Regions from separate parts of the Metasolibacillus sp. FSL H7-0170 genome, predicted to be linked through region 1. Evidence: riboswitches for the same ligand, from Rfam matches in the RefSeq annotation. Region 1 holds a riboswitch; each other region holds the start of a gene.

Region 1 (6,199 bases):
TCATTAATGTTACCGTTTGGCGCTCTGCTCGGCGCGCTATTGTACGGGCAATATGAAGTGTGGCTGCAGCAGGCGAGCCACCAGGTAAAATGAAGCGGCGCAGTGGAGGTGCTTCCTCAACTAAAATGTCGATGCGAGCTTCCATTGTTTCGATTGGTGCTTCTGTTAGCTTGTAAACACGCTCTTTCATTACATTGGCTAAATCGCCACCACCATCAAATAATTCATGCTGAATGCTTTCTAAATCCGCTAAAATATCTTGGAACAATTCTTTCTCTAGCTCCGTCATCGCTTTACCAATAATTGAATTTAGCTCATCCATTGTGCCGTATGCCTCTACGCGTAAATCGTCCTTGTCTACTCGGCGTCCAATAATGCTTGTTTTACCTGTGTCCCCTTTTTTTGTATACAGTTTCATTTCACTCATCCTTCCTTTTTGTATTTTGCAATTGCTTTCGATGTCGCATCGAAAACGCCTCGCCCAATCCATTTACCCACTTTTGTAATAGGTCCTGCATAGGGCAGTTCTTCCCCGCTTTGTGTTGCGGCAATTAAAAGGCTATCTGTACTCGTACCTGTCGCGATTGTACCTGTTCGAGCATCTTGAATGTTTTGCTCTGCTAATGCCCTTGTTTTTGCTTCTGTTGCTGTAATCATCGCTTGATAGAATGCTTCATCAGATAGCTTCCCATTAATAATAACCCATGTATTGATTGTTCCGATATGCGGCTGCTCCTCTTGCTCATAGGCTCTTGTCACATCTACAGCATTGTCTATGCCGGCTGTGACTGCAATGAGCACAAGTCCATCCGCATATGATTCAATTACAGCATTTTTTGCAGCAAGTGCTGTAAGCATAACCACTGTATTCGTCAGCACCAAGTTATGAGCCCTTAAAAATGACTCTACCTCGTCCTTCATATTTTCAGCATGATAAGTAGTTTCGACAGTGCGATTAATAAAGGTCGTATACCAGCCCATACCTGCATTATAAACTGCTGATGATACAACCTTTAGCGGTGCCTCCGCTTGAAAGTGCACATAGCTGTCCGTTATTGCGAAATGCTCCTTCGTCACCGGCGCGAATACATTTTCCTGCTTGAGCCTTGGTAGCTGCGTTACTTGAGGCTTTGGTAGCTCTGGATGTGCATATGTAGTCACCCTTGCCCCGTAGACCTCTGCAATTTGCGCTTCTAGTAACACCTCATGCGGCTTGCCGAATGCCTTGACTTGCCCCTTATCCATTAACAAAAGCTCGTCACAATACAATGCTGCTAAGTTCATATCGTGAAAAACTGATACTACCGTTAATTCACATTCTAACGCTTGTTTGCGAATCATATCTAATATTTGCTGCTGATGCGCAATATCTAAATGATTTGTCGGCTCATCAAGCAATAAAAGATTCGCACATTGCGCAAGTGCCTGTGCGATAAAAGTGCGCTGCTGCTCACCGCCCGATAAATATTCCAAATAAGCATGCTCATATTGTTGCACACCTGTTTGTCGCATCGCCGTTTGTACAGCCTGCTCATCTTGCTCCGACCAACTGGCAAAGAAACTAGATTGATGCGGATAACGACCGAGCGACACCGCATCACGTACAGAATTGGAAAAAGCGTTAGCATGTAACTGAGGCAGTACAGCCATTTTTTTCGCAAGCTCCTTCGTTGAATAGGCATCAATTCCCTTACCATCGAGTAAAATTTGTCCACTTATTGTAGGTAAAACGCCGCTAATCACCTTTAACAATGTAGATTTGCCACTACCATTCGGTCCGAGAATCCCCAGTATTTTCCCTTTAGATACTGTGAATGAAACATTTTTAATAATCGGTGTCGCACCGTAGCCACCAGAAATTTGCTCTACTTGTAGCATTATGCTCCCCCTTTTCTACGTTGCTTGTAAAAAATATAAGCAAAAATGGGCGCACCGATAAATGCTGTAATGACCCCAATAGGCAGCTCTGTTGGGGCAATGATTGTACGTGACACTAAATCGCAAATCACGAGAAGGCTTGCGCCATTAATGAGCGATAAAATTAGCAGCAAACGGTGGTCTGCTCCGACAAGCATGCGCACCATATGTGGCACGACAAGCCCAACGAAACCAATCGTACCAGAGACGGCAACCGCAGCACCTGTCAGTATAGAACCACCAGCTAAAATAATATATTTACTGCGCTTCACATCAACGCCTAAATGCTTTGCACGCTCTTCTCCGTAAACCATCGCATTCAGCTCACGACGGTTTAACCAAATTAAAAGTACACCGATAATAACGAACGGGATAATCATTTGCACATATGGCCAGCCGCGCATCGAAACGCTACCAAGTAGCCAGCCCATAATCATTCGTAGCTGCTCCCCTGTCAACGCAATCATTAAAGAAATACAGGAACCTAAAAAAGAGCTAAAAATAACCCCAGTTAATATTAATGTCTCCATTTTCATCGTTCGGTCAACAAGGCGCGCAAAAGTCATCACAATGATCATTGTTATCGCTGCGCCAAGCATACTAAAAATCGGCAATGTGAAAACGCCAAGCATCGGAAGCGATACTGAAAAATAAATAGTTGCCACTGCACCGACAGAGGCCCCTGACGAGATACCGAGCGTATATGGATCAGCGAGTGGGTTTTTTAATAAACCTTGAAATGCCGCCCCCGCTATCGCCAGCGACGCACCAACGAGCGCAGCAAGCATTACTCTAGGCATTCGAATATTCCATAAAATACTGTAGGCGGTTGGGTCAGCCTCTCTATCCCATAAAGTAGATAGCGGTATGTTCACTGAACCTACCGCAACTCCTAACCATATACTTATGAGTAGTAATGCAATTGATATGACATATGCAATTACTGCCTTTTTATTTTGACTCAAATAGAATCGCCTGCCTTTAAATAAACGCTTATTCTGGAGTAGGGCTATCCAAAAAGGGAATTTTGTATTGGTATCGTATTAAAAGGGAGATTTTCGTTTCTTCTCTATCGCTTAGGAATATAAACCTTTTACCAAAGAGTCATCGTCCAAAACGCTGATTATAGACGTTTTTTTAGATGTCCCCTTTATTTGGAATAATCAACAAATGTTCAATTTCTTATAATTCTTTTAGGCAGCCCTCATCCAGACTTATCCCGCATTAACGGGCAGTAAAACGCCCACTTCAAGACTTAAGTGACAATACGTTAAAAGATAAGTGCGAGATTAACTGCCCGTAAATGCCCGAGTGGGTCAACTAACAATCAGTGGGGATGAGGAATCCCACTGATTGAAGTTTCACTTTATTTAAAAATTTCTGGATACATTGCCTTTGCAATTGATTCTACCCCATCCGCAATGCGAGGACCTTGACGGCTTGTCATACTGCCATCTACAGTGTAAACTGCGCCGTTTTTCACCGCATCCATTTCAGCAAATGCTGGGTTATTTAAAACTGCGTCCACATCTTCTGCGTATGTCACGATAATTGTGCTTGGATTGCTTGCAACAAAATCCTCTGGACTATACATTGGCCATTCATCCGCTTCAACAACGTTTTTAATATTGATTGCTTTTAGCATCTCATCCATAAATGTGTTTTGACCAACTGCATAAATATCTGGTGTCATACCAACAACAACGAAAGCTGATTTTTCTTCTTGTCCTTCCACTTTTGCCTGTATATCAGCTAGCTTCGTTTTAATAGATTCCACCATTTTCTCTGCTTCTTCTACTTTACCTGTTAAAGTACCGATTTGTTCCATTGTCATATATGTTTCTTCAAATGTTGCCGCATTTTTAACGACGAACACCGTTACGCCCGCTGCTTCTAATTGCTCTAATGCTGGCTCAACTGCGAACATGCTTGATTCATGTGCAAAAACAATATCGGGCTGTAAGGAGACGATTTTTTCAACATTGTATTCCATGCTACCGACTCTTTCTTTTTCAGCTACTGCTGGTGGATAATCATCAATATCGTTGACGCCAACAACCTCATTTTCTAAATTTAAAGCAAATAAAATTTCTGTATTTGATGGTGTTAAAGAGATGATTTTTTCTGGTGCATGCTCAAGCGTAACCTCTCTGCCTAAAGCATCTGTTACTGTCGCAGGAAAGGCTGCTGCGAGCTCGTCCGTTTCTTGCTGTACTTCTGTTTGCTGCTCATCTTGCGTTTGTGGCTCCTTATTGTCATCCTGTCCACACGCTGCAAGCAAGCCTGTTGCTAACAGCATCGTCATTATAATTGACCAAAACTTTTTCACTTCTAATTCCTCCTAATTAAACAAAATAACAAAAAAATCCCTCGACAAATACGAGAGATTATAATAGGGCACTATTAAAATAGCGGCGCCACCCTATCCTCGTAGGTTGTCATTGGCTTTACACGAAAGGCAGGTCTCCTGGCTTATGCATCATACATCTCTAGCGCCTTCCCAAAAATTCAGTGGCATACCGCTAGAAACTAGCATTTACAGTGGCGGGACCGCATCAGATTTTCACTGATTTCCCTTTTACTCCTTATCATCTACAAGGAACCTTTTGTGCTTCACTATGAACTTTTTTATCTTTGACAATGAATAAAATCTCAATGTCTCCACTTTAATTATAGCGAAAAAATTGAGATTGTGTAGGTGCTAAATATGGTAGTTATACTCTTCAGGTAGTACGCGACGTAAAAACTGCTTTGTGCGCTCCTCTTTTGGTTGTACAAAAATCTCATGCGCGGAGCCTTCCTCAACAATTTGACCTCCATCCATAAAAATGACATGGCTTGCTACATCTCGCGCAAATGACATTTCATGTGTGACGACAATCATCGTTGTGCCAGACTTCGCGATTGTTTTCATGACCTCTAAAACTTCCCCTACAAGCTCGGGGTCAAGCGCTGATGTCGGCTCATCAAATAAAATTACATCAGGCGATAATACAATAGCTCGGGCTATACCAACCCGCTGCTGCTGACCACCAGATAATTGACTTGGGTAGGCATCATATTTATGCGTCAAACCTACTTGATCGAGTGCCTCTTTCGCAAGTCCATACGCCTGCTCCTTATTCATTTTCCTACCTATAATTAAGCCTTCTGCGACATTTTCCAGTGCCGTTTTATTATGAAATAAATTATAATTTTGAAATACAAAGGCGGTTTTTTTACGTACAGCAAGCACTTCCTTTTTAGAGGCATTTTTTAAATCAACTGTTATTTCACCAAAGCTCGCCGTTCCTTTATCCGCACGCTCCAAAAAATTAATACAGCGCAGCAATGTTGTTTTACCTGAACCACTGGGACCTAAAATAACAACAACATCCCCTTTTGAAACAGTTAAATCAACGCCCTTTAAAATCTCATTGCGCCCGAATGATTTATGAATATTTGTAATTTGTAGCATCAGCTCTCCCCCTTTACATTTAACTTTGAAGATTCATTTTATAGCGACTTAAATAGCGTTCATAGCGTTTAAATAAATACTCTACCGTCATACATAAAATTAAATAAACGATGAAAATATCGATATATGCCTCTAAATAATTGTAGCCAACATTAGCAGCAACCTTCGCCTTCAATGTAATTTCCTGTAACGAAATGGCATAACCAAGCGATGTCGCCTTAATCAAATTAATCGTTGCTGTACATAAATTAGGTAGCGCCACTACCAAAGATTGTGGAATCACAATACGCCAGTAAGCCTGTGCCGTTGTCAAGCCAACAGAATGCGCCGCCTCTAGCTGCCCTTTAGGAACAGTTTGCAATGCAGAGCGGAACACCTCAGTTAAAACTGCGGCTGTATTGAACGTAAATATAATAAGGGCATACCATAATGGATTCACATCATAAATGGAGTAATTGATATTATATTTTTCAAATAGACCTGCTAAAATGAGTGGGATGCTGCTGTAGAGCACAAAAATTTGAATAATTACTGGCGTGCCACGCACAAAAGACACATAAATTTTTGTTAAACGGTTAATAATCGGCACTTCATAAATACGCGACATGGCAAGTAGAAAAGCTAAAGGTATTGCTAATATAAGCGATACAATCGTTACCAATAACGCAATTGGCACACCGCTCACCGCAACCCAAAAGGTATTTATTAAAAATGCTATATTAATAAAATCCATGCACATCACTCCTTATGTTGCCTTGATTGAGCTCTTCCCTTTGCTAAATGCTCGCTCCAATTTTGCAAATAGCTTCTCTAACGTAATCGACA
Region 2 (6,199 bases), 1.2 Mb from region 1:
GAATATCATAAACACCTAAGCCGATGCCTTTGTCGTAAGGGTTATTCTGTAGTGAGCGAATGAGCTCTCCATGACTTCTAGACGTTTCGATTGAAATTACATCCGCATCCAAGGCACTAATTGGCTCAATGAAATCATTGAATTCGCAGTAACACATATGTGTATGAATTTGCGTTTCATTCTTTACGCTGGCTGTCGCCAGCTTAAAGCCTCCTACAGCCCATTGTAAATAAGCATCCCACTGCTCTTTGCGAAGCGGTAAGCCTTCTCTTAATGCGGGCTCGTCTACCTGAATAATGGAAATACCTGCTTGCTCAAGTGCCTCGATTTCCTGACGCAATGCTAATGCAATTTGATATGTCACGTCTTTACGCTCTATATCATCACGCACAAATGACCAATTCAGAATTGTTACAGGACCTGTTAACATTCCTTTCACACGACGCTTTGTTAAGCTTTGTGCATAAAGTGTTTCCTTCACAGTCATCGGCGCTTCCCACGCTACATCTCCGTAAATAATTGGTGGCTTTACACAGCGTGAGCCGTAAGATACTACCCATGCATTTTCAGTAAATGCAAAACCTGCTAGCTTTTCGCCAAAATATTCTACCATGTCTGTCCGCTCAAACTCACCATGCACTAGAACATCAATATCCAGCTCCTCCTGGATTGCAATCCAGCGTGCTGTTTCTCGCTTTAAAAATTCATTGTACACTTCAGTTGTTACATCACCTTTGCGCCATGCATTGCGCTTTTGCTTTACTTCATCTGATTGCGGGAAGCTACCAATCGTCGTTGTAGGAAATAACGGTAATTGTAGCGCCTTCTGTTGAATTGCCACACGCTCTTTATAGGATGTTTTGCGCTCAAAATCTGCTTGCTGAATCATTTGAACTGCCTGTTGTACTCCCTTATTGTTGCGAATAGGATGGTTTTTCAACGCTTCTATCGCCTTCATGCTTGTTGATATGGCGCTATTAGTTGATGTGTCCTGTCCATTCAAATAAGCTGTTACTTCCACAATTTCAACTATTTTTTCATCTGCAAAAGCAAGCGCATCTCGCAAGGTCGAATCGAGCCTTGCTTCAAACTTCGTCGTAATAGGTGTATGCTGTAAATGGCACGAAGGCTGAATCCATAGCTCCTTAGCACCTGAAAGTTGCTCAATTGCCTTCACCGTCGAATATACTTCCGCTAAATTTGCCCGCCAAATATCTCGTCCATTGATGATACCAATAGCTAAAACTTTGTCTCCTGGGAAACCATGCTGACGTAGTGCATTCATATTATGCGTATAGCCATGTATGAAATCTAGCCCAATACCATGAACTGGGAGCTGTGTAAGCTGCTCGTATGCTGATAAGGATTCAAAATATGTTTGTAACATCAATTTCGCTTCTGGTACAGATGCAGAGAGCTGTGCATATATTTCCTGCACAAGTTGAATTTCTTCCTTATCTAATGAAGTAACAAGCGCCGGCTCCTCAAGCTGTATCCATTCCGCGCCAACCTCAGTTAGCTCCTTTATTATTTGTGCATATAAAGGTAAAATGGCTAAAACGAATGACGCTTGAGATACGCGGTCATAGCCCTTTGTTAGTTTTATAAATGTATAAGGGCCAATAAGTGTCGGCTTTGCGGTAATATCAAATGCAGCCTTTGCTTCTATAAAATGCTTTAGCACTGTATTTTCTGTTAACTGTAGTGGTTGCCCTTCGTATTCAGGCACAATATAGTGATAATTCGTATTAAACCATTTCGTCATTTCACTTGCGACTGCCTCTTTATTGCCACGTGCCATAGCATAATAAGTTTGCAAATCAACTTTCCCACCTTGCCAATTAAAGCGCTTTGGTACAAGTCCAAACATAACAGCCATATCCAGCACGCGGTCATAATTGGTAAAATCGCCAACTGATACTACATTCAATCCTAGCTGCAATTGTTTTTCGATGCGACTTAAACGAATTTCCTTTTGCTGTGCTAGAAAATCCTCTTCTGTTATTTCGTGTTTCCAAAACTTTTCTAAAGACTTTTTCCATTGGCGATTTTCCCCAATATATGGATAGCCAATCGTTGTTGTTACATATGCCATTTCACAAACCAACCTTTCAAAATTAGTTTTTTACAACAAAAAACCATTTTCCCTCATTGGAAAATGGCTAATTAATTTATATATCGCAAAAAAACACGTAATGGTATTCCATTCGCTCTTGTTTTATCGCTCGTACTTGTAACATTTATCGTTACTTTTCACCACCTATTTCCACGTAGGTATTTGGTGTGTACTAGATATTGGCAGGTCTCCTGGCTTGTCATCACAGCGCCTCACAGCCTTCCCAGTTTCCCACCAGTGGCATTTGTGATTTGCTCCGACTTACAGTTGCGGGACAGCGTCGGATTTGCACCGACTTCCCTTTTAAGCCAAACCTTCGCTTGGCACCAACTCTTACACATTATTCAATTGTGCTATTACTTTATCATACTTTTATCTAAATGTGCTATCTTTTCTTAATATTTTTATTTCTTTAGTATGTTTTAAAAAAAGCTGTAAAAAGGCGTGTCTCAAAATGAATTTTCAGACACACCCTTCCCCACTGCTCTCAACAATTTGATTTTCCATTAGCAAAGAGCCTCTTTATTTACGCTTTAAAAACAGTAATGCTAATCCAGCTAATATCACAACAATAATTGCTGACATAAGCCAGCCGCTTTTAGTGCTTGCTTCCTCTGCTGCATTAGCCGCTGTTTGCTGTAGCTGTACATAATGCAATGCCATATCTTCTACAGAATTCTCTTCCGCATGATGGTCGTCATGACCATGACTGTGACTATGACCGCCACTTGCTGTTGTAAAATAAGACAGCTCAACAGTGCTACCTATCCAATCCTCTGCCTTGTCAGAAGTTGCAGAAATACGCGGATGTCCAGATAAAGGATATTCATGACCAGCGATGACTAGAATCGTTGTTTTATCTTCCATTTTTACTTCTTCAATCACACCTGTAGGACCAGTAACGAAGCCGCCCATTTGTGGCAATGTATGACCGCCCATATCATCATTCAAATGCGCAAAAATAAAATCGATATATTGTGCCTTTGTCATTGTTGCGTCTGGCTCATCAAGATTTAATGCCTTATGGAAAAGCGCTGTATTTAGCTCCTTATATGTAATATCACCCTCTAACGAGGATACATATTCCTCCTGCAAACTAGCATTTGCTTGCTGCTCAAAATCTTCCCCCTCTAATTGGTAAAAGCCCGCAACCCATGCTGCAAATTCCATACGTGATAAGTTTTTTTCTTGCGCTAGCTTCATATCCTGTCCATTATAACCAAGCAACCCTAAACTATTTAACAATAGTATTTTTTGCGCATTTTCAGCAGTTGGTTCAACGTCCTCATAGATGTTTTTCTCTGTCATAGTATGCGCCGAAACGCTTTGAGCAGCTATTAAAAAGCATAGCCCTAAAAATGCAAATATTTTTTTCATACTTTTTCCTCCCATTATCTATCTGCTTTTTCAGTATAGCCAAGAAATGTGAGTAAAGTATGAAATTACTTTCGTTTTTTTAGGGAATTTTCAAATTCCACACTGCAAGTAATTCGTGCTAAATAAGATGGCTTTATTTGCACCTAAAAAAATGTTCCAATGCTTGCTGAAATGCTGTCATTTTATGCTGTTCTTTCAGCGCAAGGCGGAACCACTCGCCATCCATACCAATAAAATTTTGTGTATGCCGCAGGACAATTCCTTTTTGTAATAGTGAGAAATAAAATTTTGTCGCATCATATGTAGACGGCAAACGGAAGGCTACATAGTTCGTTTTACTCTTCGTCACAATGCAGCCTTTTTCCATCAAAAATGGAATAATTACTGCACGATTTTGTGCTGCCTGCTGCCTTGATTTTGCACAGAAATCCTCTTCCTGCAATGCTTGCATACCAAGTGCAATCGAGATTGCACTGACATTCCAGTGGGGTAGCTCTTGCTTTATTTTGAAGGCATGCTGTGTAAGTGCATAGCCAAGTCTCACACCTGCCATACTATACATTTTTGTCATAGAACGAAGGATAATTAAACGATTAGAGCTAGCTACCAGCTCCGCCATGGACTCTGTCTCATCTGTCCAATCCATAAATGCCTCATCTATAACAAGGTCACAGTCCACTCGCTCTCCATATTGCAATAGTTCAATCAATTGCTTTTTAGGCGTTACAACACCCGTCGGATTGTTTGGATTACAAATATATAAAGCTTTCGCGCCGCACATTGCCTCCTTTAATCGTTCCATCGGCAAAGAATAGTTCGTTAGCTCCTCTACTTCAATTGATTGAATAATAGCCTGCTGCTGCTCCAATGTGCGTGCATATTCAGAGAAGGAAGGCTGCACAATGACAATTTTTTCGCGTGCATAACATCTCGCTAAAGCCATTAAAATTTCTGCCGCACCATTTCCTATAACGATATATTCTGTCGCTACATTATGTCGGTATGCCAACTGACTTCGTAGTGGCTCTGCATCCTCATGCGGGTAGGCGGCGATTTCTTGAAATAACGATGTCCAAATAGCCCCAAAGCTTGCTGGTGGTCCTAAGAAGTTAACGTTTTCACTTAAATCAATGATTTGCTCCGGCATTTCAAGCTCTAACTCTCGATACAATGTACTTGGATTAGCTCCATGTGCTGGATATCGCATAAATAACACCTCCTATTAATAACGTAAAAATAATCGTCACTGTGTATAGATGCTGTATAGTGTGCAAAATATGCTGTTTATTTAATTCTACGGTCGGCTCCCCCATATACGCACGAAACGTTGTTTTACCTTGATACATATTTTCACCACCGAGACGAATGCCTAGCTGTAAAGCAGTTGCAGCTTCTAAATAGCCGCTATTTGGGCTTGGATGCTTCTTAGCATCGCGTAGCCAGTAGCGAAGTCGCGTTTGCATTGAAAAAGGACCTTCGTTTTTCGTACATAGTAAAATAAAAAATCCTGTTATACGGCTTGGTATAAAGTTCGCCACATCATCAAGCTTTGCAGCAAAGCATCCAAACTGGCAGTAGCGCTCGTTACGATAGCCAACCATTGAATCGAGTGTATTGATTGCCTTATAGACCCACACACCTGTCGCACCAAAGAACAGCGCATAAAAAATCGGTGCCGTAATACCGTCACTTGTATTTTCAGAAACTGTTTCAACAACACCACGAACAATATCAGGCTCCTCTAAATGTTCTGTATCACGCCCGACAATCCAACTAAGCTTCACTCGTGCCTCTGCTATATCTCCTCGCTGCAATGCATGATAAACGACTAACGCTGCATCCTTCAAACTCTTTTGTGCAATGGCAATGGCGATAAAAATAACTTCAAGCACCGCAGCCAGCCATAGCGACACAAGCCCAGCCAAATAAATGATGAGCCAAACGATAAGCCCTGTAACAATAATGACAATTAGCGCTGTTACGGCTCCTTTTAGATAGCGTGCTGCCCCACCATTACAGCGGCGCTCCAAAAATGAAATGAGCTTCCCTATCCAAATAACAGGATGCGGCCATGTTTTCGGATCTCCGATTATTCGGTCAAGTATAATGGCAACACAAACAATAATGATATTCATTGTAGCTCGCCCCTTTGATACGCCTCATAACTATCAATCGCTTTCCGCAATGTAGCAGCTACCCCTTTGCCTATAAGTGCTCCTAAACGTGTAATCGAACCTCCATATTCATGAAACTCCCCTCGCTCTGTTGCGATGAGGGCTACACAATCTGTCGAGGTTCCAGTTGCAATCGTAGCGCTTTGTCTATCCATTATATGGCACTCATGCAGCACCTTTACTTTCGCCTCAATAATACAATTATAAGCTTGGATAAAAGCTTCATCGCTTATATCGCCCTCTATGAATACGAAAATATTAATTGTCCCAACTGTCGGTCTGTATGTATATTGATAAGATTTTGTCACATCTACCGCATTGCCTAAACCCGCTGTAATAAACACGGTGATAGCTGTTGCCTCGTCTGTGTATGTATCCTGCATAATAAAATGCTGTGGCACAGCAGTCATCATCGCAACAGTTGCTGACATTGGTATTTTATATTGCTTTAAAAATTGCTCATATTCTAGCTTTGCATCGTCCGGATAATAGTCCTTATCCACTGTTCGATTGACAAAATATTGATAATAGC
Region 3 (6,199 bases), 1.7 Mb from region 1:
GCTGCTACACCTCCGCCGATTAGCCATTTCTTTTTTGAACCACTCGCTACTTTTTGTTCTTGCACTTCCATACATTCTCACCTTTCTCTGTATTAATACGCCTCGACTAACTCTAATCCAGATTTCTCCAAGTTCATGCAAAAAAACGCCATAAAGCTTATGACTTCCACGAAAGGCTTCGGATTAACTTGAACTGAATTTCCCTCTATTAGCGAGTATTAAAATAATGCATTCTGAATCAGACAAGTATGTACTGTATTTTTTGTCGAAATATTTCTAATTTCTATGTCAAAAGTTATGTCTGAAAAACAGAATAGTTCTAGTATACAAAAAATGGCGTAAAAGTTATAGCAAAATTTGTTTATTTATCATACATTAGGTCCACATGTATATAAAAGGCTAAAAACAGAACTAAACTATAAGACCTGTTTTTAGCTCTACCTTTGTATTTAATTGTATTTTAATAAGGGCTTAAGATATTAAAACCTTCAAATACTAGCTATAAAATTCTTTTTAAATTTTTCTCAATTATTATCTAGGTATATAGAAGCGGTTTATCACGCATTAACAGGCAGTAGGGCTTCCACTTCAAGACTTAAGTGAAAATGATACTGCCCGTAAAAGCCCGATTGGTTTAACTAACAATCAGTGGGGATGAGAAAAACCTCCACTGCTTGAAGTTTCACTTTATTTAATCAAGCTAATTTTTACGTAACTAAACTTACTCCTATCAAAGCTCTGTGCGTAGCTGCCATAGCTCTGGGAAGAAATATTGGTCTAACACTTTTTTCAAATAGCTAACACCACCTGAGCCACCTGTTCCCATTTTAAAGCCAATAATGCGCTCAACCGTTTTCATATGGCGGAAACGCCACTGCTGGAATAAGTCCTCAATGTCGACAAGCTCCTCAGCAAGCTCATATAAATCAAAATATTTCTCAGGCTCGCGATAAACAGCCTTCCATGCCTCTTTCACACTGTCATTTGCCTCATACTTTGCTGTTACATCGCGTGATAATACTTCCTCATCAATGATAAATCCGCGCTTTGCCAGCGTGCGAATCGCTTCATCATATAGGCTAGGCGCATTATAAGCTTCTTGAAGCATTGCTAATATTTTTTCATCATGTGCATAAATTTGCAAAATATGCGGTGTTTTATAGCCAAAATAAAACTCTAGTAAACGATTTTGATAGGATTGAAAACCTGATGAATTCCCGAGTTGGTCTCGGAAATTTAAGTAATCAGCAGGCGTTAATGTTGCAAGCACATCCCATACGTTTTTTAGCTGGTTTTGCACTTGTGAAACACGCGCTAGCTTTTTAAATGATTCAGGTAAGCGCCCATTATGAATATCAAGCGTTGCCGATTTGACTTCATGTAAAATCTGCTTCATCCAAAGCTCACTGACATGATGGACAACGATAAAAAGCATTTCATCATGCTCATCTGTTAGCGGCTTTTGACAAGCTAAAACCTCGTTTAAATGTAAATAATCTGTATAGGTCATACGGTCTTTGAAATCCGTAACGATTTTTTTCTCATCTTCAAATGGCTTGTAATTGTTCGACATTATTGCTCCTCCTCTTTGATGACTGCTCTTACAGGACTACCATCTGCTCCTTCTATTAATAGAGGTAAAATAATCATCTCATAGCGCCCTGCTTTGATATGCTCAAGCAATAAGTTTTCTACTATATAAATATCACTCTCTACTAGCGCATGGTGTATTGGTAGCTCCTTTGAAGTTACTTTATCAACTGATGGCACATCCACTCCAATTAAATTAATGTCGCTTTCTTTTAAATACGCTACAGTTTCTATTGTTAGTGTAGGTACTTCCTGAGGAAAAATATGTGCGTTAGCTAGCGTTTTTGTTTTAAAAAATACAGCATTTACTCCTGTAATTTTCCCTGCAACATGCGACATTTCAATAAATTCACTATCCAAGCATTCCACAACGACCACTTTTCCGATACAGCGCTCTAAATCAAGCTGCTCAAATGTCTGTCCATTGTTATCAAAATGAAATGGTGCGTCCATATGCGTGCCTGAGTGAAGGCTCATCTGTAGCATACCGACATTGACAGAGCCTGTATGCTCCTTTGTTGCAACCGTTTCATAGATAAATTTTGTATCGCCTGCCCATGTCGCGATATTTTTGTTCAACGGCTGTGTTATATCAATCCACCCCATTACGCTACAATCTCTCTTTCATTCGTAAATTTCTCATATACTTTCGTTTCCATAATATCCTTTAAAATTTCAAAACATTTATACACTTCTTCAAATGTGTTATACATTGCAACTGCCGCTAAGCGAATCCCCTGTGGTGCACGGAAATCAGGAATAACACCGCGCTCCTTCAATGCCTTGCAAATGCGTGCGGCATCTGGATGCTCTAGATAAATATGACCACCACGCCTTTCATGCTCTACTGGGCTACACACTTTAAAGCTATATTCACCAAGCATATCCTCCACGCATTGCAGCATGTAATCTGATAATGCCAACGAACGCTTTCGCACATTATCAATGCCCATTTCATTAAACAACCCAAGCGCTCCTAACAATGGCGCCATACTCAACACATTTGGTGTTCCTACCTGAAAGCCCCCAGCCTCAAATGCTGGCTCAAATGTATGACTCATCGTAAATTGCTTTTCTTTATTTGAGCCAAACCAGCCAGCTAAGCCCGGTGCTGTCCCAAAATGCTTCTCATGCACAAAAAGAGCCCCTGTACTACCCGGTCCGCCATTCAAATGCTTATACGTGCACCAAAAAGCAAAATCCACATTCCAGTCATGTAAATGATGTACAACTGAGCCAACTGAATGACATAAATCAAAGCCAATTATAATACCACGTTCATGTGCTGCCTTCGTTAATTGCTCCATATTTAAAATTTGCCCACTGCGATAAAGCACACCCGGTAAAACAATTAATGCTACTTCATCTGTCATTGCCGCAATAATATCTTCTTCATCTAGCATTTGCCCATCTCGTGATGCCACACGAATTAAATGTGACTCATCATAACCCTTTAATGCTAGTTGTGATTTTAAAGCATAAATATCAGAGGGGAAATTTAATTCATCCGCTAAAATCTTCGTTCTCTTTCCCTCTGGCTTGTAAAATGTCGCAACGAGCTGATGTAAATTGCTCGTTGTCGAGCCAGTGACAACTACCTCTTCCTTTTGTGCGCCTACAATTTGTGCCATTTGTGCACCAAGCTTCTCAGCAAGGAAAAACCAAGCATGCTCGCCCTTTGTCCAACCATCAATACCGTATTCTTTCCATGAATTCATCAAGCTGTGTAACGTCTTTTCTGCACGCTTTGACATCAGCCCTAATGAATTGCCATCGAAATAAATACGCCCCTCTTGCATATAAAACTCCTCCCGCATTGAGGCAATTTCATATGTTTCATCTAAGCGTTTGGCATATGCCCATGTGTTTGCTGTCATGCGTCAGCCACCCCTCTTCTTATTTTTAACACTCAAATTGATAGTAACATTCATAGGGATATGAGAAAACCTTTATATTGAGCTATTAAATAGCCTTAATATTATGACAGGAAAAGAGAATGGAAATTTTGAGCCAAAAGTTCCATTAACTCGTGGACAAACGGCAAAAATACTAAAAAGAACGCTACAAATTGCAAATATGATGTAATATTTTAAATTTAAAGGAGGTCATCTGAAACGTTTATTATTTCAGATGGTCTTTTCTCTTTTTCTAACTATTTCGAAAACCAGAGAATTATGCTACACTTACCAATAAGTGAATAGTAATTGCAGAATAAAGGTGCTCAATTTATGAGCTTAATAGGGAATTCGGTGCAAAACCGAAGCTGTTTCCGCAACTGTAAGTGTAGATGACTACAGAGTATACCACTGTCCAACGAGGAAAAATGCCTCTAGTAGATGGGAAGGTTCTGAACTAGGATACACGAGCCAGGAGACCTGCCTTTATTTCATCGTATTAACTCTCTTCGGAAGCTAGGAGAACTTACGGCAAATAGACGGACAGGCACACTATGCCTATTTTCTGTTTTCCATGAGATGCTTCCCCTTTTTGGAGGAGCATCTTTTTATTTTTGAGTTAACTGCAAAACATTCACGAAATAAAAAATAGGAGGTTTTGTAAATGGTTCAATTCAAAAAATGGTGGCATCTAGCGTTTGCCCTGCTTTTGGCAGTTTCGCTCGTATCACCAGCAGCAAGTGCGGCGGTATTACAGCCGGTAAATGAGGTACAACGAGCAACAGTGTCAAATGTTTCCTTATCTGTTGATGGATTATATGGCACACCTATTGTTACTTCTACAACTCAAGATGTTACTGCTAGTACAACTGCATTATCATTTTTAGAGCAAGTATTAACAGCTCAAAACAAGTCTTATGTCGTAACAGTTCACCCTACTTTTGGTCCATATCTTGAGTCAATCGAAGGACTAGCAGCTGGTAGCCTAGGTGGCTGGGATGGCTGGGTATATACAGTAAATGGTAACAGTCCCACTGTTGGATTAGACGCTTATGTATTATCTGCTAATGATGTAGTTCGTGTGTATTACACAACTTGGGCTCAATTAAAGACTACAAATACAGTTGCTGTCGATGATGTAAATCCATCTGTTACAGTAAATTTAACTGGTGATTTATTTAATACTGTGGCGGCTTCTAATTTAGCAAATTGGACAATTAATACAGGTACAACTGCATTAACAGCGCAGTCGATTACTGTGAATACAAATCAACAAGCTGTCATTACATTTGCAGGTCAAGCAAATGCAGGCACTATTATCATTACGGCCTCTGCTAGTGCATTACTTGGCGGTTTAGCAAGTGATCCTCTTGAAATCGAAGTACAATAGCTAAGTCAACTAATACTGACAAGGTGATACACTCTTTCCTTGTCAGTATTTAACTATTTATAAAGGTGTGATTTTGAATTGACTATATGGAAAAAACAACTGCATATAGCACTTGTCTTTATTTTAGTATTATCACTATTCTCTCCAGTTAGTGTAATTAAAGCACAGCATTTAGAAGGAGAAATAAACGAGCTAAACATTGAAAATACTAATGAAATCAGCGATAGTAATCTTGATAATTTAATAGAACAAGATAATGCTATAGAGCCTAATAATGAAATAGAATTGGAAGATTCAACAGAGCAAGATAATGTATTAAAATCTGAAAGCGAGCTTGGGCAACAGATACCATTAGGTGATTCAGATGGATTAGCTCCTTTTATGGAATTTACACCGCTTTTAATTAATGCTATCCAGCTGAATCCAGAGGGACCTTTATTATTAAAATCGGGTGATACAGCTCAACTTACTGCTTCTATCCCAACTACAGATGATAGCGCCATAATTACATGGACTTCGAGTAATCCTGAAGTTGCAGCAGTTGATGCCGATGGGCTCATAACAGCTGTCGGCATTGGAGATACAGAGATTACTGCTACCGTAGATACAATATCTAAAACTGTTAAAGTTCAGGTTGTTCCAGAGGCAGTAAAGGAAATAAGCGATTTAATTATCGCATTGCCTGATGAATTAGAACCAACCGAAGCGATTTATCAACAACTACTTGCAATTAGAGAAAAAGAAGCTAAATTACAACAGTTAGGCATACGAAATATATTCGATACGACGCCTTATCAACAACTGTTACGTCAAAAAGAAGCTAACTTCGCCATCAACTATATGACCGATCCAACTAATGCGACACCTCCTGTTGAGCAAATAACGACTTTAGATGCAAATCTTAGTGCTCAGCTTGAAGAAATACGTAAAGTATATACATCTCTTTTCAACATTAGCGGTCGATGGAAGCCGACTGATTCAACATTAGAAGCTCTTGATCATGCGTTAGCTGAAAAAGAAGTTAAATATGCAATTCTTGCTATTGACGCACTTCCAGAAATAGAAGATTTAACAGTAAATCCGATAATAAAAGAATCTCTAGACTATGCTAGAAAAAAGTATAATGGCATAACTAGCGTCCGAACAGTGCCTAATCCATGGGTCCCTAGTTTACCCCCTGTAAATCAACCGTTTAAAGATGACGTCACAAACAAACAAGAGCTTTTTGCCAAGGAAGCAAAATATGTAGCATTGTTAATTGATGCCATTGATGTAACTAGCCCATTCGCTTTTGAGCAATTAAAAGCAGCTAAAGATGCGTATC
Region 4 (6,199 bases), 1.6 Mb from region 1:
AAACAAGATTTTTATCATTTACTATATGAAAACATGCTAACTGCTGATGAGTTAAAAATATTTTGATAGGAGAGATTTTGATGAGCTTACAATTATCGCGTAAAATGTACGAGGAAATGAGGAATTATTCACCAAGTGGCGTGAATTCAAACAGCCGTTTTGTTGCACCACATCCTACATATTATAAAAAGGGAAATGGTGCATACTTAACGGATTTAGATGGCAATGAATACCTAGATATTGTGTTAGGCAATGGTGCAATTATTTTAGGGCATAATCATAAAAAATTTATGGAGAAATATCATGCCAATTTAGAATCTGGCATTATTACAGGGGTTGAAACACCATTATCAGTAAAGGTAGCTAAAAAGTTTTTAGAGTTTGTGCCAACTGCTGAGCAAGTTAGATTTTCAAATACAGGTACGGAGGCAGTGCTACATGCAATTATGATGGCTCGCTCTTATACAAATAAGCAAGATGTAGCTGTTGTGGAAGGTGCGTATAATGGTTGGAGTGATGTAGTCAATGTCAGCACTTGGGCAGATTTATCACAGGCGGGAGAAGCAGATAAACCAAATCCGTTACCAGGCTCGACAGGCTTAAATCAAAAAATTGTAGAAAGTACAGTTGTGATTCCTTTTAATAATATTGAAGCAACACAAAAAATTATTGAGGAAAATCATGAGCGTTTAGCTGCGCTTGTGTTAGAGCCAACATTAATTGATATAGGCTATATATCTGGAAATATTGAATTTTTAAAGGCTGTAAGAGAACTATGTACAAAATACAATATTGTTCTTATTTTCGATGAGCTATTAACAGGCTTTAGGGAATCAGAAGGCGGCTATCAAAAAAGAATTGGTGTGACGCCTGATTTATCAACTTTTGGTAAAGCAATTGCAAATGGTTTTCCATTATCAGCGGTAGCTGGTAAAAAAGAAATTATGCAAATTGCGGAGGCGAAACCAGGCGGTTATGCGTTTGTTGGAACATACAATGGTCATCAATCTTCTTTAGCAGCAGCTTTAGCATTTTTCGAAGTATATGAAGAAGAAAATGTATTACAAAAATTGGATGAACGTACAGAAAGATTAATCAAATTCTTTAATTCTAAGGCAAGCGAGCTAAACATTGATGCGCATATGGTTGGAAAGGGTGGGCATATTCATTGGTATTTTACAAAAGAGAAGCCAACAAATTATCGTGAGGCTGCACATGGGAATGCAGAGCAATACATCGCTTTTATTCAATCAATGCAGGGCGACCAATTGTACTGCTTAGCAAAGCCATTGTCTCATCATGCTATTTCATTGGCACATGAGGACAAGGAGTTAACGATACTTGAGGCGGCAATGGAAAAGGCATTGAAACAAGTAGCAAAAATTTAAACAGTGCTATGAAGGTGAGGAGGGATTCAATTGACACAAAAAGTATTAGAGGTAAATAATTTGTCAACTTCATTTCATAAAGAGAAGGACAAAGTGAATATTGTTGATGGGATTTCATTTGATATATATGAACGAGAATCGATAGGCATTGTTGGTGAGAGTGGATGTGGTAAGTCATTAACAGCGCTTTCGATTATGGGTTTAATAAAAAAACCGCTAACAATACAGGCTGATACATTATGCTTTGCGGAGCAATATGATTTAAGCCAATTAACACGAAAAGAATATAAAAAAATACGAGCTGTTGAGTTGTCGATGATCTTCCAAGAACCTATGACTGCTTTAAATCCTGTAATGAAAATAGGGAAACAAATCGAAGAAGTATTAAAAATTCATACGAAATTAAATAAATCAGAGCGAAAAGAAGAAATTATTCAATTAATTAAACAAGTCGGCATATCAAGACCTGAAGAAATCGTAAAAAACTATCCTCACCAGTTATCAGGCGGTATGCGTCAAAGAATTATGATTGCTATGGCAATTATATGCAAGCCTAAATTACTTATAGCAGATGAACCGACTACCGCTTTAGATGTTACGATACAAGCACAAATTATAGATTTAATTAAAGAAATTCAGGCAAATAATAATATGGCATTGATGTTAATCACACATGATTTAGGTGTTGTACATGAATCCTGTGATCGTGTAGCGGTTATGTATGCTGGGCGCATTGTAGAAATAGGTAAGGTTAAGGATGTATTGCATAAGCCTTTACATCCTTATACACAAGGATTATTAGCATCTTTACCAACAACAGCAGCTGGACAAGCACGATTATCGTATATTAAAGGAAACGTGCCAAGACCGGGAAATTGGTCTAAAGGCTGTAGATTTGCGGATCGTTGTCCACAAGCAATGAAAAAATGTCATGAAGTACCACCTGAATTAATAACTCAAGAAAATCAGACGAGCGTTGCTTGTTGGTTATATGAAAACGAGGCGGTGAGTACGAATGGAAATCAAGGATGAAGTAATACTAAATGTAAAAGAGCTCAAAAAATATTATCCGATGAAAAAAAACAAAGCGGGTGCTACAGTTGTAAAGGCTGTTGATAATGTCGATTTTCATATTAAAAAAGGCGAAACATTAGGGATTGTTGGTGAAAGTGGCTGCGGAAAATCAACTTTAGCTAAAGTCATTATTCAATTATTAGAAGCTACAACAGGTGATATTTTGCTTGAGGGCAAGTCTTTAATGAATTGCAAAGGACCAAAATTAAAGGAAGTACGTCGCAGTATGCAAATGATTTTCCAAGACCCTTACGCAAGCTTAAATCCTAGATGGACGATTGAGAGAACCTTATTAGAGCCATTAATTGTTCATAAAATTGGAACAAAGCAGGAACGGCAAAAAATTATTAAAAACATTATGAAAGATGTGGGGTTAGACGAATCCTATTTATCGCGATACCCACATGAATTCAGTGGCGGTCAACGTCAGCGTATCGGGATAGCTAGAGCGCTTGTCTTAAATCCGAAGTTAATTATTGCAGATGAACCTGTCTCAGCACTCGATATATCTGTCCAAGCTCAAATATTGAATTTACTGAAGGATTTACAAGAGGAATATGATTTAACCTATATGTTTATCACGCATGACCTTTCTGTTGTTCAATATATAGCAGACCGAATAATGGTTATGTATTTAGGGAGAATTGTAGAAATTGGCGATACGGAAACGATATTTTCCAAACCTTTACATCCTTATACAGAGGCGCTTATCTCAGCAGTACCTCAAGTAACAGAGGAAAAAAGTAAAGAGCGCATCATTATAAAAGGAGATTTGCCAAGTCCAACATCACCACCAACTGGCTGCCACTTTCATACTCGCTGCCCATTTGCAATGGAAAAATGCAAAACGGAGCAGCCACAACTACAATTTACAAATGACTCAAGGGCAGTAGCGTGTCACTTACATTCTTGATAATAAAGTGAGCCTATAATCAATGGAATTTTATATACAGAAAGAGGGTGTTTGAAAAGCTATTTTGAGACACCTTCTTTTTGTCGTGGAAAGCAATATCACTTTGCTACGGCTTCGCATTCTTCACAGAAGAAGCATGGGGAGCCGTTACTACATTAAGAATGCAAGACATCCGCATAGCTCTCGTGATTTTTTTCAAACTCAGCTTTAGCGAATGGGCATAATGGAAGTATCTTTATATTGTTTGTGCGTGCATGTTCAACAAATGCCTGTACCATTTTTTTACCGACACCTAACCCACGTGCAGCATCATAAACACCCGTATGGTCAATAATATAAAACTTATCGTTGGAATTGACGAATGTCATCTCGCCAAGTTCTACACCATCTTTTGTAGCGATAACTCGTTTTTCTTCAATAGTAATTTCCATAATTGCTTCCTTCCTAAAGACATATTGCAACGCCTTTGTTGGGCATGTGTCAATAATACGAGCTACCTCATCAGCAGATTTAGCATCTACTAGTACCCACGGTTTTCTTTTTGGATTGAACACATCAATGCTCCCTTTAACACAGTTCCCAACATGCTCACATAAATCCTTTGAGTAAAAAACGTCGATTTTTTCTCCACTATATTTACGATAACCAGCGTTTAATAATTGTTGTTCACTCATTTTCACCCATCCTCCCTCATAATGTAATATGAAAGCTTGTTTTTATCTTACTTAAAACATTAAAAGATGGCAATGAAAAATATCACTTATAGTTTGTCCCGCATTAACGGGCAGTAAGACGCCCACTTCAAAACTTATGTGAAAATATGCTAAGGATAAGTGGGAGATTAACTGCCCGTAAATGCCCGAGTGGTTCAACTAACAATCCGTGGAGAAAAGCATCCACGGATTGAAGGTTCACTTTATCCCGCATTAACGGGCAGTAAGACGGCCACTGCAAGATTTAAGTGAAAATACGCTAAAGGATAAGTGAGAGATTAACTACCCGTAAAAGCCCGATTGGTTCAACTAACAATCAATTGCGTCACATTGTAATTGATTACATAAGCAATTGAGGTTGTTCATAACGCACATAGGATACTCCACAATTGATAGCAGCTTCCATAGCTGTTTTTGATGCTTCTTCAGCAAAGGGATGACTAGCATCGACAACACAAGTAATCTCGTGTTGTGTAATCATATCAACTATTTCATTAACTGATAAATCGCTAATTAAAAAGGTGCCAGCCAGGCAAGTACCTTTTGTGATAAGAGTGTGCCCTTGTTGTTGTAAAGTGACAGCTAATTCTCGAGTTTCATTTATTCCTTCTATAAATAAAATCATATGAGCCCTCCTCATGGTCTAACGTGCTTAAAAATAAAAAAGCTGTATCTCTAAAAGTGAAGAGATACAGGCTATGAGATTCCATGTTTAAAAAGTGCGTATATATTCGTATATACACATTCCTTACATTTGATGTCTCGCCTATACTTCTCCCTCCGAAAAGCAAGTGACTAATTAAACGAGCAGGTTTCCTGGCTCGTGCTTCTTTTTACTTTCACATCTTCCCATTCGCTTGAACAGTGATTTTCGTGATTTCATCTGCACTTACAGTAGCGGGGGCTGCATTAGCTTCTCACTAATTTCCCTTTTACCTCAGCATTGCTAAGCACTCATTTAACCATCATATTCGATTATGATTTTACGATAACATATTTTATGCAAATTTCAACTGTTTTATTTTAAGAATGTGCTTAATAGAGCGCTGATTTCCATTGCGGTTGGCGCATTTCCTCCAACTAATGTATTTTCGTTAGAAGGTTTACGGGGGCACTTGTCACTTCTATTTCAACTAGCATGAAAGCAAGCCTAACTCATTCTCATTTTTCAATTGGGCTTATTTGGAAGCCAATACGCCATATTTATTTTTAATACGCTCGAGTTTTTCCCTTATAGGCTTTTCTAATAATAATAAAAAAATCACATTGGAAACAGCATAAACAATCATAAATGGTACAGCGGAAGTTAACGCAAGTACATAAGCTTCCCAGCTGAAAACACCGTACATGGAAATCGTTCCCCAAATGTCCATACCGAAGGAAAAGAAAACGCCTGCAAAAATACCGAATAAAATAAGAGGAATTTTTTTATGCATGATACCTGTTTTACCGAGCAAACCTGCTATAAAGCCAATCATTCCCCACATAAACATTTGAAATGGCGTCCAAGGACCCTGTCCAAAAAACATATTTGATACTAATGCAGAAATGGCTCCTGTTAAAAAACCTGCCTCCGCTCCAAGTGAAAAACCTGTAATCGCTGTGATTGCAGCGACCGGCTTGAAGCCGGGGGTAATGACAAATAACGCTCGACCCGCCACTGAAATAGCAGACATTACGGCTATTACTAAAATTTCGCGCGGCTGAGGCTTTCTCCGTTCAAATGACAGGAAAAAGGGAACAGATGCTAAAATTATAATGACAATTGAAATAAAATAATATTTCCTATCAGCAAATAATGTAATACCCGCATATAAAGTAAGAGGAATTAACACTAAGATGACAAATAGAGAGATGATTAAACGAATGTTTTTTGACATAAAGTAACGACATCCTCACATGTAATGGCATTGCTCAATTGTTCTCTTGTTATTCGATGGGCAGCCGTTGTATAAAAGCTGTTTCCACTATAAAACGCGCGAGGCTCATCCTCTGATACGATATTGCCATCAAAAAACAAGGCACATCTACTGCTATATTGGGCTGAAAATTCAATATCATGTGTCACCATAATAATGGTCATACCTTTTACTTGTAAATCCTTTATTATT

The links. A riboswitch is a leader RNA that binds a small molecule or an ion and turns the genes downstream of it on or off. The one in region 1 is predicted to bind cobalamin.
Region 2: it holds a riboswitch for cobalamin, as region 1 does, so the genes downstream of both, metE (5-methyltetrahydropteroyltriglutamate--homocysteine S-methyltransferase) here and MHH70_RS08995 (ABC transporter substrate-binding protein) in region 1, are expected to answer to the same signal.
Region 3: it holds a riboswitch for cobalamin, as region 1 does, so the genes downstream of both, MHH70_RS16790 (DUF4430 domain-containing protein) here and MHH70_RS08995 (ABC transporter substrate-binding protein) in region 1, are expected to answer to the same signal.
Region 4: it holds a riboswitch for cobalamin, as region 1 does, so the genes downstream of both, MHH70_RS16755 (precorrin-6A/cobalt-precorrin-6A reductase) here and MHH70_RS08995 (ABC transporter substrate-binding protein) in region 1, are expected to answer to the same signal.

The regions. Positions count from the first base shown of each region.
Region 1 covers NZ_CP151964.1:1,934,759-1,940,957, forward strand. The annotation lists gene MHH70_RS08980 (cob(I)yrinic acid a,c-diamide adenosyltransferase) at 1-418, opposite strand, end outside; gene MHH70_RS08985 (adenosylcobinamide amidohydrolase) at 424-1,878, opposite strand; gene MHH70_RS08990 (iron ABC transporter permease) at 1,878-2,882, opposite strand; gene MHH70_RS08995 (ABC transporter substrate-binding protein) at 3,284-4,246, opposite strand; cobalamin riboswitch at 4,357-4,539, opposite strand; gene MHH70_RS09000 (amino acid ABC transporter ATP-binding protein) at 4,619-5,374, opposite strand; gene MHH70_RS09005 (amino acid ABC transporter permease) at 5,394-6,107, opposite strand; gene MHH70_RS09010 (amino acid ABC transporter permease) at 6,120-6,199, opposite strand, start outside.
Region 2 covers NZ_CP151964.1:742,652-748,850, forward strand. The annotation lists gene metE (5-methyltetrahydropteroyltriglutamate--homocysteine S-methyltransferase) at 1-2,095, opposite strand, end outside; cobalamin riboswitch at 2,280-2,462, opposite strand; gene MHH70_RS03470 (hypothetical protein) at 2,639-3,493, opposite strand; gene MHH70_RS03475 (aminotransferase class I/II-fold pyridoxal phosphate-dependent enzyme) at 3,627-4,700, opposite strand; gene cbiB (adenosylcobinamide-phosphate synthase CbiB) at 4,675-5,628, opposite strand; gene MHH70_RS03485 (adenosylcobinamide amidohydrolase) at 5,625-6,199, opposite strand, start outside.
Region 3 covers NZ_CP151964.1:3,594,640-3,600,838, reverse strand. The annotation lists gene MHH70_RS16810 (hypothetical protein) at 1-71, opposite strand, end outside; gene kynA (tryptophan 2,3-dioxygenase) at 731-1,573, opposite strand; gene MHH70_RS16800 (cyclase family protein) at 1,573-2,196, opposite strand; gene kynU (kynureninase) at 2,196-3,467, opposite strand; cobalamin riboswitch at 3,789-3,988, shown strand; gene MHH70_RS16790 (DUF4430 domain-containing protein) at 4,150-4,875, shown strand; gene MHH70_RS16785 (S-layer homology domain-containing protein) at 4,954-6,199, shown strand, end outside.
Region 4 covers NZ_CP151964.1:3,580,813-3,587,011, forward strand. The annotation lists gene MHH70_RS16725 (hypothetical protein) at 1-66, shown strand, start outside; gene MHH70_RS16730 (aminotransferase class III-fold pyridoxal phosphate-dependent enzyme) at 81-1,388, shown strand; gene MHH70_RS16735 (ABC transporter ATP-binding protein) at 1,419-2,420, shown strand; gene MHH70_RS16740 (dipeptide ABC transporter ATP-binding protein) at 2,404-3,375, shown strand; gene MHH70_RS16745 (GNAT family N-acetyltransferase) at 3,531-3,806, opposite strand; partial or broken gene MHH70_RS16750 ((4Fe-4S)-binding protein) at 3,837-4,049, opposite strand; gene MHH70_RS16755 (precorrin-6A/cobalt-precorrin-6A reductase) at 4,429-4,713, opposite strand; cobalamin riboswitch at 4,877-5,061, opposite strand; gene MHH70_RS16760 (ECF transporter S component) at 5,267-5,968, opposite strand; gene MHH70_RS16765 (energy-coupling factor transporter ATPase) at 5,947-6,199, opposite strand, start outside.